2 regions of the Caulobacter sp. UC70_42 genome follow, and region 1 is predicted to be linked to the other one. Evidence: riboswitches for the same ligand, from Rfam matches in the RefSeq annotation. Region 1 holds a riboswitch; the other holds the start of a gene.

Region 1 (4,327 bases):
GCCGGCCGACAGCTCATCGTCGATCACCCGGTCCGCCGAGGCGCGCGGGATCGGGCCGGCGCGGCGTGAGGCCAGGCCGTCGTCGACGAAGGCCAGGCCACGCGACTTGAGCACGCCATTGAAGGTCGCCATCGCCTGGTCGTTGTCGACAAAGCGGGCGCCCAGATAGTTCGACAGACCGAAATAGCCGGTGGCGCGCGACATCAGCCACTCCAGCTTGCGCACGGTGTCCTCGGGCCGGTTGGCGGCGATCAGGGTGTAGGGACCCGGATCGTTGGCCGGATAGTCGGCCGGCTCCATCGGGGTCTCGAGCAGGACCTCGTGGCCGTGGGCGCGGGCCAGGTCGATCCAGCCCTGCAGGCCCTCGGCATAGGGCGCAAAGGACAGGGTGATCTCGCCGGGCAGGGTCTCGATCGCCGCGCGGGTGGTTTGAGCGTTGAGGCCCAGCCCGCCGATGACCACCGACACCTTGGGGCGGCCGTTGGGCGTGAACGGGCGGGCATAGGCCTCGGCCGCGGTGCGGCCGTCGGCGCCGATGATCGGCAGCGGACCGCCGCCGGGGCCCGGCGCGGTCAGGCCGGCGATCGGCGCCTGGGCCAGGCCCGGGCCCTGCTGGATCGGCGGCAGGTTCTGAAGGCCCTCGGCGGTCGGGGCCTGGGCGTCCTCGGGCTTCACGGGCGCGAAGGGATTGGCCGACAGGCCCAGCTGGCCGGGGACCAGTTCGGCCTCGTGCGCGCCTTCGCCGCCCAGGCCTTCGCGCCAGCCTTCGGGCGCGTTCTCGTGGCGCCGATCTTCGTCAGCTCCAGCCGAATCACAGGCGAGCCGGCATGGGGGTCGCTGGTGATCAGGACCAGCGTCGCCAGCGAGGCCAGGAACAGGCAGGCCGCGCCGCTGGCGCCGATGAACGGATTGCTGACCGCGGCCATCAGCTTGGCGCGCAGGTCGCCGGACCCGCCCGGAGCGGGCGTGGCGGCGGCATAGGCGGGCTTACGCGAGAAGGAGACGGCCATGACCCGTTGAGGCTAGCGGGGAAGCTTCCAACATATGGTTAACGAGATATGGCCAGAGGACGTCCTGCCGGCCCTCGCGCTGCGACGCGGCGACGCGGGCGCCGCTGAAATTGGCGTTTTCTGCAATCGCGGCGGGCGCTGAACGATCACGGCGTTCGCGCGAGACCTGATCGGTTGACGGGCGCGCGCATGGCCCATCTCCTGAAGACCTCTCGCGGGAGAGATCGGGCCCCTGGCCCGGCGCTGAAGGCGAAACCACCCCGGAAACGCTCAAGCAGAAGGACCGCGCGAGACGTTGAACGCTGGAAAGCAGGGCGCGTACCGCCCTCGCCGAAGGAGCAAGGCGACCGCCCGTCCATCGGAGGCGGGGCGCTGAATCTCTCAGGCCCAAGGACAGCGGGGGTGTGAAGGCGAGCCGTCCCGGTTCGCTCAGACCCACGCGTGCGCCAATGTCGATCTAGCTGATCCCGTTTATCGATATAGCGAAATGTATTGAACGCGATCGTCATGAACGACTTTCGCGAAATATCTATTATAAGTTCACCTATCAATATTACCGATGTTCATAAATTCGGCAAAGCTGTGCAACGTTTTAACTTTGTGAATATTTGGCCCTATTCCTTACGTTTCTTGATTTACCGATGGTGTCGCCTTGATGACGTTGCCCTGGTCAAAATGATTGGGGATAGTCATGACCACTCACGGATCCGCACGCACCGCCGCCCGCCTTAGGGCGCTTCTTCTCGCAGCCACCGTCCTGGGGGGCGCGACGCCGGTCCTGGCCCAGGAGGCCGACAAGGCCGCCGAATTGGAAACCGTCGTTGTGACGGGCAAGCGCCTGTCGGAAGCCAGTGTCGCCATCGGCACCGACCACGCCACGGCCACCGTCTCGATCACCCGCGAGGCCCTGCTGTCGGCGCCGGCCGGGATCACCGGCCTGAAGATGCTGGAGAGCCTTCCGGGCTTCAACGTCCAGGCCAACGACGCCCTGGGCATGTACGAGTTCGGCAACTCGGTCTCGGTGCGGGCCTTCAACTTCCAGCAGATCGGCTTCCTGCTCGACGGCATCCCGATGGGCCGCAGCGACCAGTTCGGCGGCAGCCCGATCTATCGCTATGTCGACAACGAGAACCTGCTGCGGGTGACCGCCTCGGCTGGGGCCGGCGACGTCGCCCTGCCCAGCTACGCTTCGCTGGGCCCCATCGTCGACTACTTCACCCAGGCCCCGTCGCAAGACGCTGGCGGCGCGATCAGCCAGACCTTCGGCAGCGACGACCTGCGCCGCACCTTCCTGCGCCTGGAGTCTGGCAAGGTGGGTCCGCTGTCGGGCTATGTCAGCGGCTCGTGGATCAAGGGCGATCTGTGGCGCGGTCCGGGCACGATCGATCGCAAGCACTACGAGGGCAAGCTGAAGTACGACCTGCCCAACGGCGGCGACATCAGCTTCCAGACCGTCCACAACGACTATTTCGACTATGACAGCCCGTCGATCACCAAGGCCCAGTACGCCGGGACGGCGGGCGACGTGTTCGGCCGCCAGGGGCGCTATTTCGCCTATCTGGGCGCGGTGCCCACCTCGGTTCCGTTCGGTACGCCGCTGTCGATCCCGACGGGCAGCCTGCCGGAAGCCGTGGCGGGGGTGCCGTACTCCAACGCCAACTACGCCCAGTACTACAAGTTCGCCGTCAACAAGCGGAAGGACCACCTTTACGGTCTGACGCTGAACACGCCGATCACCGACAACTTCGACCTGACCACCACGGCCTATTACGAGGACAAGGGCGGCTACGGTGTCTCGCCCGAGGCCTATGCGACCTCTAAGTCCAGCTATGACGCCGAGGTCGGCAAGGTGGCCGGCATCGTCGCCCCGCGCGGCATCCAGTACGGCCTGTCGGGCATCGACGGGATCCGCAAGGGCGTCACCGCGAAGGTCGCCTGGCATCTTGGCTTCAACAAGATCGAGGCCGGCCTCTGGCTGGAGAACGACGACTATCACCGCACCCAGAACCGCTACAATGTCGAGAACGGCAATCCCGACGGCAAGCCGTTGTTCAACGAGCGGGTCCACGCCCAGCGCGACTACAAGTCGCTGCGCGAGACCCAGCAGTTCTTCGTCAAGGACACCGTCACCCTGCTGGACGCCAAGCTGAAGCTGGAGTTGGGCTTCAAGGCCACCGACATCGACTACAAGATCGCCGGCTATCGCAATCCGGCCGACTATATCAACGGCCGCCACCCGATCCTGAAGGACAACTGGAAGGACAGCTTCCTGCCCCAGGTCGGCGCGGTCTACAGCGTGACCGGCCGCGACCAGATCTTCGCCTCGTATTCGGAGAACATGGCCCTGCCGCGCGGCGCCGACGACATCTTCTCGGCCGCCAGCCCGACCGTCGCCGGCCCCGATCCCGAGACCTCGACCAACTGGGAACTGGGCTACCGCGCCAACCACAAGACGTTCAACGCCTCGATCGTGGCCTACCAGACCGAGTTCAAGAACCGCCTGCAGGCCTTCGCCTCGCTGGTGCCCGGCGGCGGCGGCACGACCGAGACCTTCTACCAGAACGTCGGGGCGGTGAAGGCCAAGGGCGTCGAGTTCAGCGGCCAGTGGAAGCCCGAACTGTTCGCCGGCAAGGCCTATTTCAACGCCAACGTCTCGTACAACGACGCCAAGTTCCAGGACGACGTCCTGAACTATCGCGCCAGCACCACGGCCGCGCCGACCACCCTGGCCGTCGCCGGCAAGAAGGTGCCGGACTTCCCCGACTGGGTGTTCCAGGGCGGCGTGACGCTGGAGCCTTTCGACGGCCTGCTGATGAACATCTCGGCCCGCCACCTGGAGAGCCGCTTCACCAACTTCATCAACAGCGAGAAGGTCGGCGGCTACACCATCGTCAACGCCTATATCGATATCGGCGACGGCTTCGCGGCCGGGCCGTTCAGCCAGGTCAAGGCGCGGGTCAACATCGATAACCTGTTCGACAAGGACTATCTGGGCACCATTAACACCACGGTGAACACGCCCGCCAGCTTCCGCCCGGCGCCGCCGCGCACGATCCAGTTCACGATCTCCGCCGACTTCTAGTCCCCGCCCTCCGGTCGGCCTCTGCAAAGGCCGGCCGGACCCTTTCGAGCGTACCCATGACCCGTTTCCTCCTCGCCACGACCGCCGTCCTGGCCCTGGTCGCCGCCACCACGCCGATGAGCGCTCAGGCCGCCGATCCGGCCGCCGCGCGCAAGCTGCACGAGGGCCTGCTGACCCTCGACACCCACCTGGACACCCCCGCCAATTTCGGCCGGCCGGGCTGGGACATCCTCGA
Region 2 (4,327 bases), 770 kb from region 1:
CTCGTGACCTTCGCTCTCCAGCGTCGCGGTCAGGGAGCGACGCAGAGGCGGATCATCCTCGACAACCAGTATCTTCATCGGGGATGTAGGAACCGAACACGCAGGGGAGGTCATCATCCGACGCCGATTGCCTCATCAGGTCAAGAGACGCGGGCCCGTGGCGATCATGGCGGCGCTGGCCCTGGCGTCCGCCCTGGCCGGCTGCGCGCCGAAGTCGATCGGACAGGCGACCAGCGGCTGGGATATTCGCGCCGCCGAGCGCGAGGGCGAGCTCGTCGTCTATCTCAACACCGATGTCCACCAGGTGATCGGCGAGGGCTTCCGCGAGCGCTTTCCCAAGATCAAGGTCCGCTTCGTCGAGTTGGCCGCCAAACCGATGCAGGCGCGCCTTATCGCCGAGACGGACGCGGGCGCGCCGGTCGCCGATGTGGCCTGGAGTTCGTCGATGGACATCCAGGTCAAGCTGATCAACGACGGCTACGCCCAGACCTATCGCAGTCCGGAGGCCAAGGGCCTGCCGGCCTGGGCCGTCTGGCGCGACCAGGGCTTCGGCGTGACGGCCGAGCCGATCGTCTTCGCCTACAACAGGAAGGCGCTGAAGGAGTCGGAGGTGCCCCGCAGCCACGCCGCGTTGCTGGCGGCCTTGCGCGCCAACCCCGAACGCTGGCGCGGCAAGATCGCCATGTACGATCCCGAAAAGAGCGGGGTCGGGTTCATGTACCTGTCGAGCGACCTGCAGGCCTATCCGGACGCCTGGCCCTTGTACGACGCCTTGGCCAAATCGGAGCCGGGCCTGTTCGTCCCGGGCGCGCCGCTGCTGACCAGTCTGTCGGGCGCGCACGATCTGGCCTACGACATGAACGGCTTCTACGCCGACTGGTGGGCGCGCCATCGCAACGCCGACATCGGCTATGTCGTGCCCAGCGACTATCATCTGTCGCTCTCGCGGGTGGCCTTCATCACCCGTTCGGCGCCGCATCCCAAGGCGGCCCGGGTGTTTCTGGACTATCTGATGTCGGACGAGGGGCAGAGGCGACTGGCCCAGGCCAGGCTGACGCCGATCCGCCCCGCCGGCGGCGCGCCGGCGCTGGGCGCGGCCGGCCGGCCGATCCGTGTCGGTCCCGCCCTTCTGGCCAATTTCGACCAGGGGCGGCGCGCTGAATTGCTGGCGCGCTGGAAAGCCGCGTCCGCCGATCGCTGATGTTGCTTAAATATAGTCCAGCGTTCGCCTAAAAAATAATCACGCCCGGCCAAGTTCACGAAAGCTTCGTGGTTTTCGCCCCTGGTCCCGATCAGCCCAAGCTGTCACCGACCTGTCACCTTCGCGGATCGCGCGGCGACGGACGAACGCGAGTCGTGCCCACCGGTTGAGCTCAGGGGGGATTCCTTTCGCCCTCATCGCGCGTCGGGCAACATTGTACCGGATTTCGACGCTTTGACGCGATCGGGCGAGCCGGTCGTATTGGCCTGGCTCTCGCGGAAGAGATCGGGTCAGCCCGACGCCGAAGGCGCAACCGCCCCGGAAACGCTCAGGCAACAGGGACCGCAGAGCACGAGGACGCTGGAAAGCAGGACCGCTCCACAAGTGAGCGGCCTCGCCGAAGGAGCAAGGGCGCGACCGCGCCTGAATCTCTCAGGCCAAGGGACAGCGGGGGCAGAGGAACCGCCTGGCGGAGTCCGGGAAGGCGCACGTCTTCCCGAGCGACGCGACCGACGCGACCGAACAAACGGGCGCGCGGGAGAGAGCGACTGTCGACTGCTGAAACATAGGGGATCTTACCTTGACTCTTTCACGCCAAACTCGCCGGGGACTGCTGCTGGGTTGCAGCCTGGTTCCCGCCGTCCTGGCCCTGCACGGCGCCGCCTTCGCTCAGGACGCCGCCCAGACCGCCGCCAAGACCGATGACACCAGCGTCGGCGAGATCATCGTCACGGCCTCGCGCATCGACCGCGCCGGCTTCGAGGCGCCCACCCCGACGGTGCGGGTCACCGCCCAGGACCTGAGCGTCGGCGCCCGTCCGAACATCGCCGCGGCCCTGAACGACCTGCCGCAGTTCCGCGCCACGACCTCGGCCCAGACCACCGGCACCAACACGGGCGCGGGCAACGCGCCGGTCGACCTGCGCGGCCTGGGCATCAGCCGCACCCTGGTGCTGCTGGATGGCCGCCGCTTCTCGGGCGACAACGACCTGAACCTGATCCCCAGCGTCCTGACCAAGGGCGTCGACGTCGTGACCGGCGGCGCTTCGGCCGCCTGGGGTTCCGGCGCCGTGGCCGGCGTGGTCAATATCAGCATTGACCGCACCTTCACCGGCCTGAAGCTCGGCGTGGAGGGTGGTGAGTCCTCGTACCACGACGCCAAACAGATCCGTCTCGAGGCGGCGGCGGGCAAGAGCTTCGCCGACGGCCGCGGCCATTTCGTGATCGGCGGCGAGTACATCGACAACGACGGCGTCATCCCGAAGAACAGCCGGCCGAACATCGGCCGCTGGGCCACGGTGTCGAACGGCGCGGGCCGCTTCGTGCTGGCCCCGGACGTCGGCTTCTCGAACGCGGCCTATGGCGGCCTGATCATGTCGGGCGTCCTCAAGGGCAAGGCCTTCAATCCCGACGGCAGCCTGCGCGACTTCAACTACGGCACCGTGATCGGCACGAACTCGGTCGGCGGGGAGGGCCCGTCGAACGACGACCTGTCGCCCCTGGTCACGCCGCAGAAGCGTTACGCCACCATGGCCAGCGTCACCTATGACCTGACCGACAAGGTCAAGATGACGGCCGAGCTGCGCCGCTCGCGGATGTGGAACAACTACATCTGGTTCGGCGACCACAACCGCGGCAACCTGACGATCAAGTCGGACAACGCCTATCTGCCGGCGGCCGTGAAGTCGGCCCTGGCGGCGGCGGGGCAGACCTCGTTCACCATGGGTCGCTTCAACACCGAGGCCTATCCGACGATCGACTTCGAGCGCGTCTCGACCCAAGGGACCATCGCGTTCGACGGCGCCTTCGGCGACGGCTGGCGCTGGAGCGCCTACTACAGCCACGGCGAGAACGAGAACAATATCGACACCCCTGGGTTCTTCCTGACCCAGAACTACGCCAACGCCGTCGACTCGGTGATCAGCCCGACCACCGGCCAGCCGATCTGCCGGGTCGCCCTGACCAACGCCTCGACCAACTGCGTGCCGATCAACCTGTTCGGCCAGGGCGCGCCTTCGCAAGCGGCGCTGGACTATGTGACCGGCACGCCGTCGATGCGCGAAACCAGCAAGCTGGACGTCGGCGGCTTCAGCCTGCGCGGCGAGCCCTTCAGCCTGCCGGCTGGCCCGGTCTCGGTCGCCGTCGGCGCGGAGGCCCGCAAGGAGTCGGTCGACCGCCGGGTGGGCGACCTGGACGCGGCCAAGGCCTTCACCACCTTCAGCTTCTCGGCCATGGCCGGCAGCTACAGCGTCAAGGAAGCCTTCGCCGAAGTGCTGGTGCCCGTCGTGCGCGACGTCCCGGTTCTGAACAAGCTGGAAGTCAACGCCGCCGCGCGGGTGTCCGACTACAACACGACCGGCTCGATCTGGTCGTGGAAGCTGGGCGCCACCGAACGAGTTCTTCCCAGGCTTCCGGGGGCGGATCACCAAGTCGCGCGACATCCGCTCGGCCAACCTGACCGAGCTCTTCACCACCAGCACGACCGGCTACAACACCATCGTCGACCCGAAGACCAATTCCAGCGTCTACGTGCTGACCAATGGCGGCGGTAACGCGAACCTGACGCCCGAGACGGCCAAGACCTTCACGACCGGCTTCGTCTATTCGCCGCCGGCCCTCCCGGGCTTCAACATCTCGGTCGACTATTTCGACATCGACATCGACAACGTGATCACCACGGTCTCGGCGCAGGACATCGTCACGCGCTGCGCCAACGGCAATGCCGACATGTGTTCGCGGGTCACCCGCGACGCCACCGGCGGGATCTCGCGGATCGTCTCGACCTACGTCAACCTGGCCAACTACAAGACCGACGGCGTCGACGCCGAGATCTCGTACGCGACCAATCTCGACCGCCTGATCCCCGACGCGCCCGGCCGCATCCGCGCCCGCTGGCTGATGACCTGGGTCAACAGCCTGACCACCAACGACGGCGTCAGCAAGATCGAGTACGTCAAGTCGCAAGGCTATTCGTTCGGCCTGGGCACGCCCAAGAGCCGCATGACCGCGGCGCTCGACTGGTCGGGCAAGGTGTTCAGCGCCAACCTGCGGGCGCGCTACATCTCGCCAGGCAACTACAACAACACCGTCGACCTCGTGAACGGCCACATCAAGGCCTACACCTATG

Evidence for each region. A riboswitch is a leader RNA that binds a small molecule or an ion and turns the genes downstream of it on or off. The one in region 1 is predicted to bind glycine.
Region 2: linked by a shared signal. The riboswitch ahead of ACHMW8_RS01855 (TonB-dependent receptor plug domain-containing protein) and the one ahead of ACHMW8_RS05725 (TonB-dependent receptor) in region 1 are both predicted to bind glycine.

The regions. Positions count from the first base shown of each region.
Region 1 covers NZ_CP171994.1:1,095,025-1,099,351, reverse strand. The annotation lists partial or broken gene ACHMW8_RS05730 (divergent polysaccharide deacetylase family protein) at 1-1,010, opposite strand, end outside; glycine riboswitch at 1,216-1,306, shown strand; gene ACHMW8_RS05725 (TonB-dependent receptor) at 1,690-4,092, shown strand; gene ACHMW8_RS05720 (dipeptidase) at 4,149-4,327, shown strand, end outside.
Region 2 covers NZ_CP171994.1:327,765-332,091, reverse strand. The annotation lists gene ACHMW8_RS01865 (response regulator transcription factor) at 1-78, opposite strand, end outside; gene ACHMW8_RS01860 (ABC transporter substrate-binding protein) at 167-1,201, shown strand; glycine riboswitch at 1,469-1,556, shown strand; glycine riboswitch at 1,560-1,651, shown strand; gene ACHMW8_RS01855 (TonB-dependent receptor plug domain-containing protein) at 1,782-3,752, shown strand; gene ACHMW8_RS01850 (TonB-dependent receptor domain-containing protein) at 3,640-4,327, shown strand, end outside.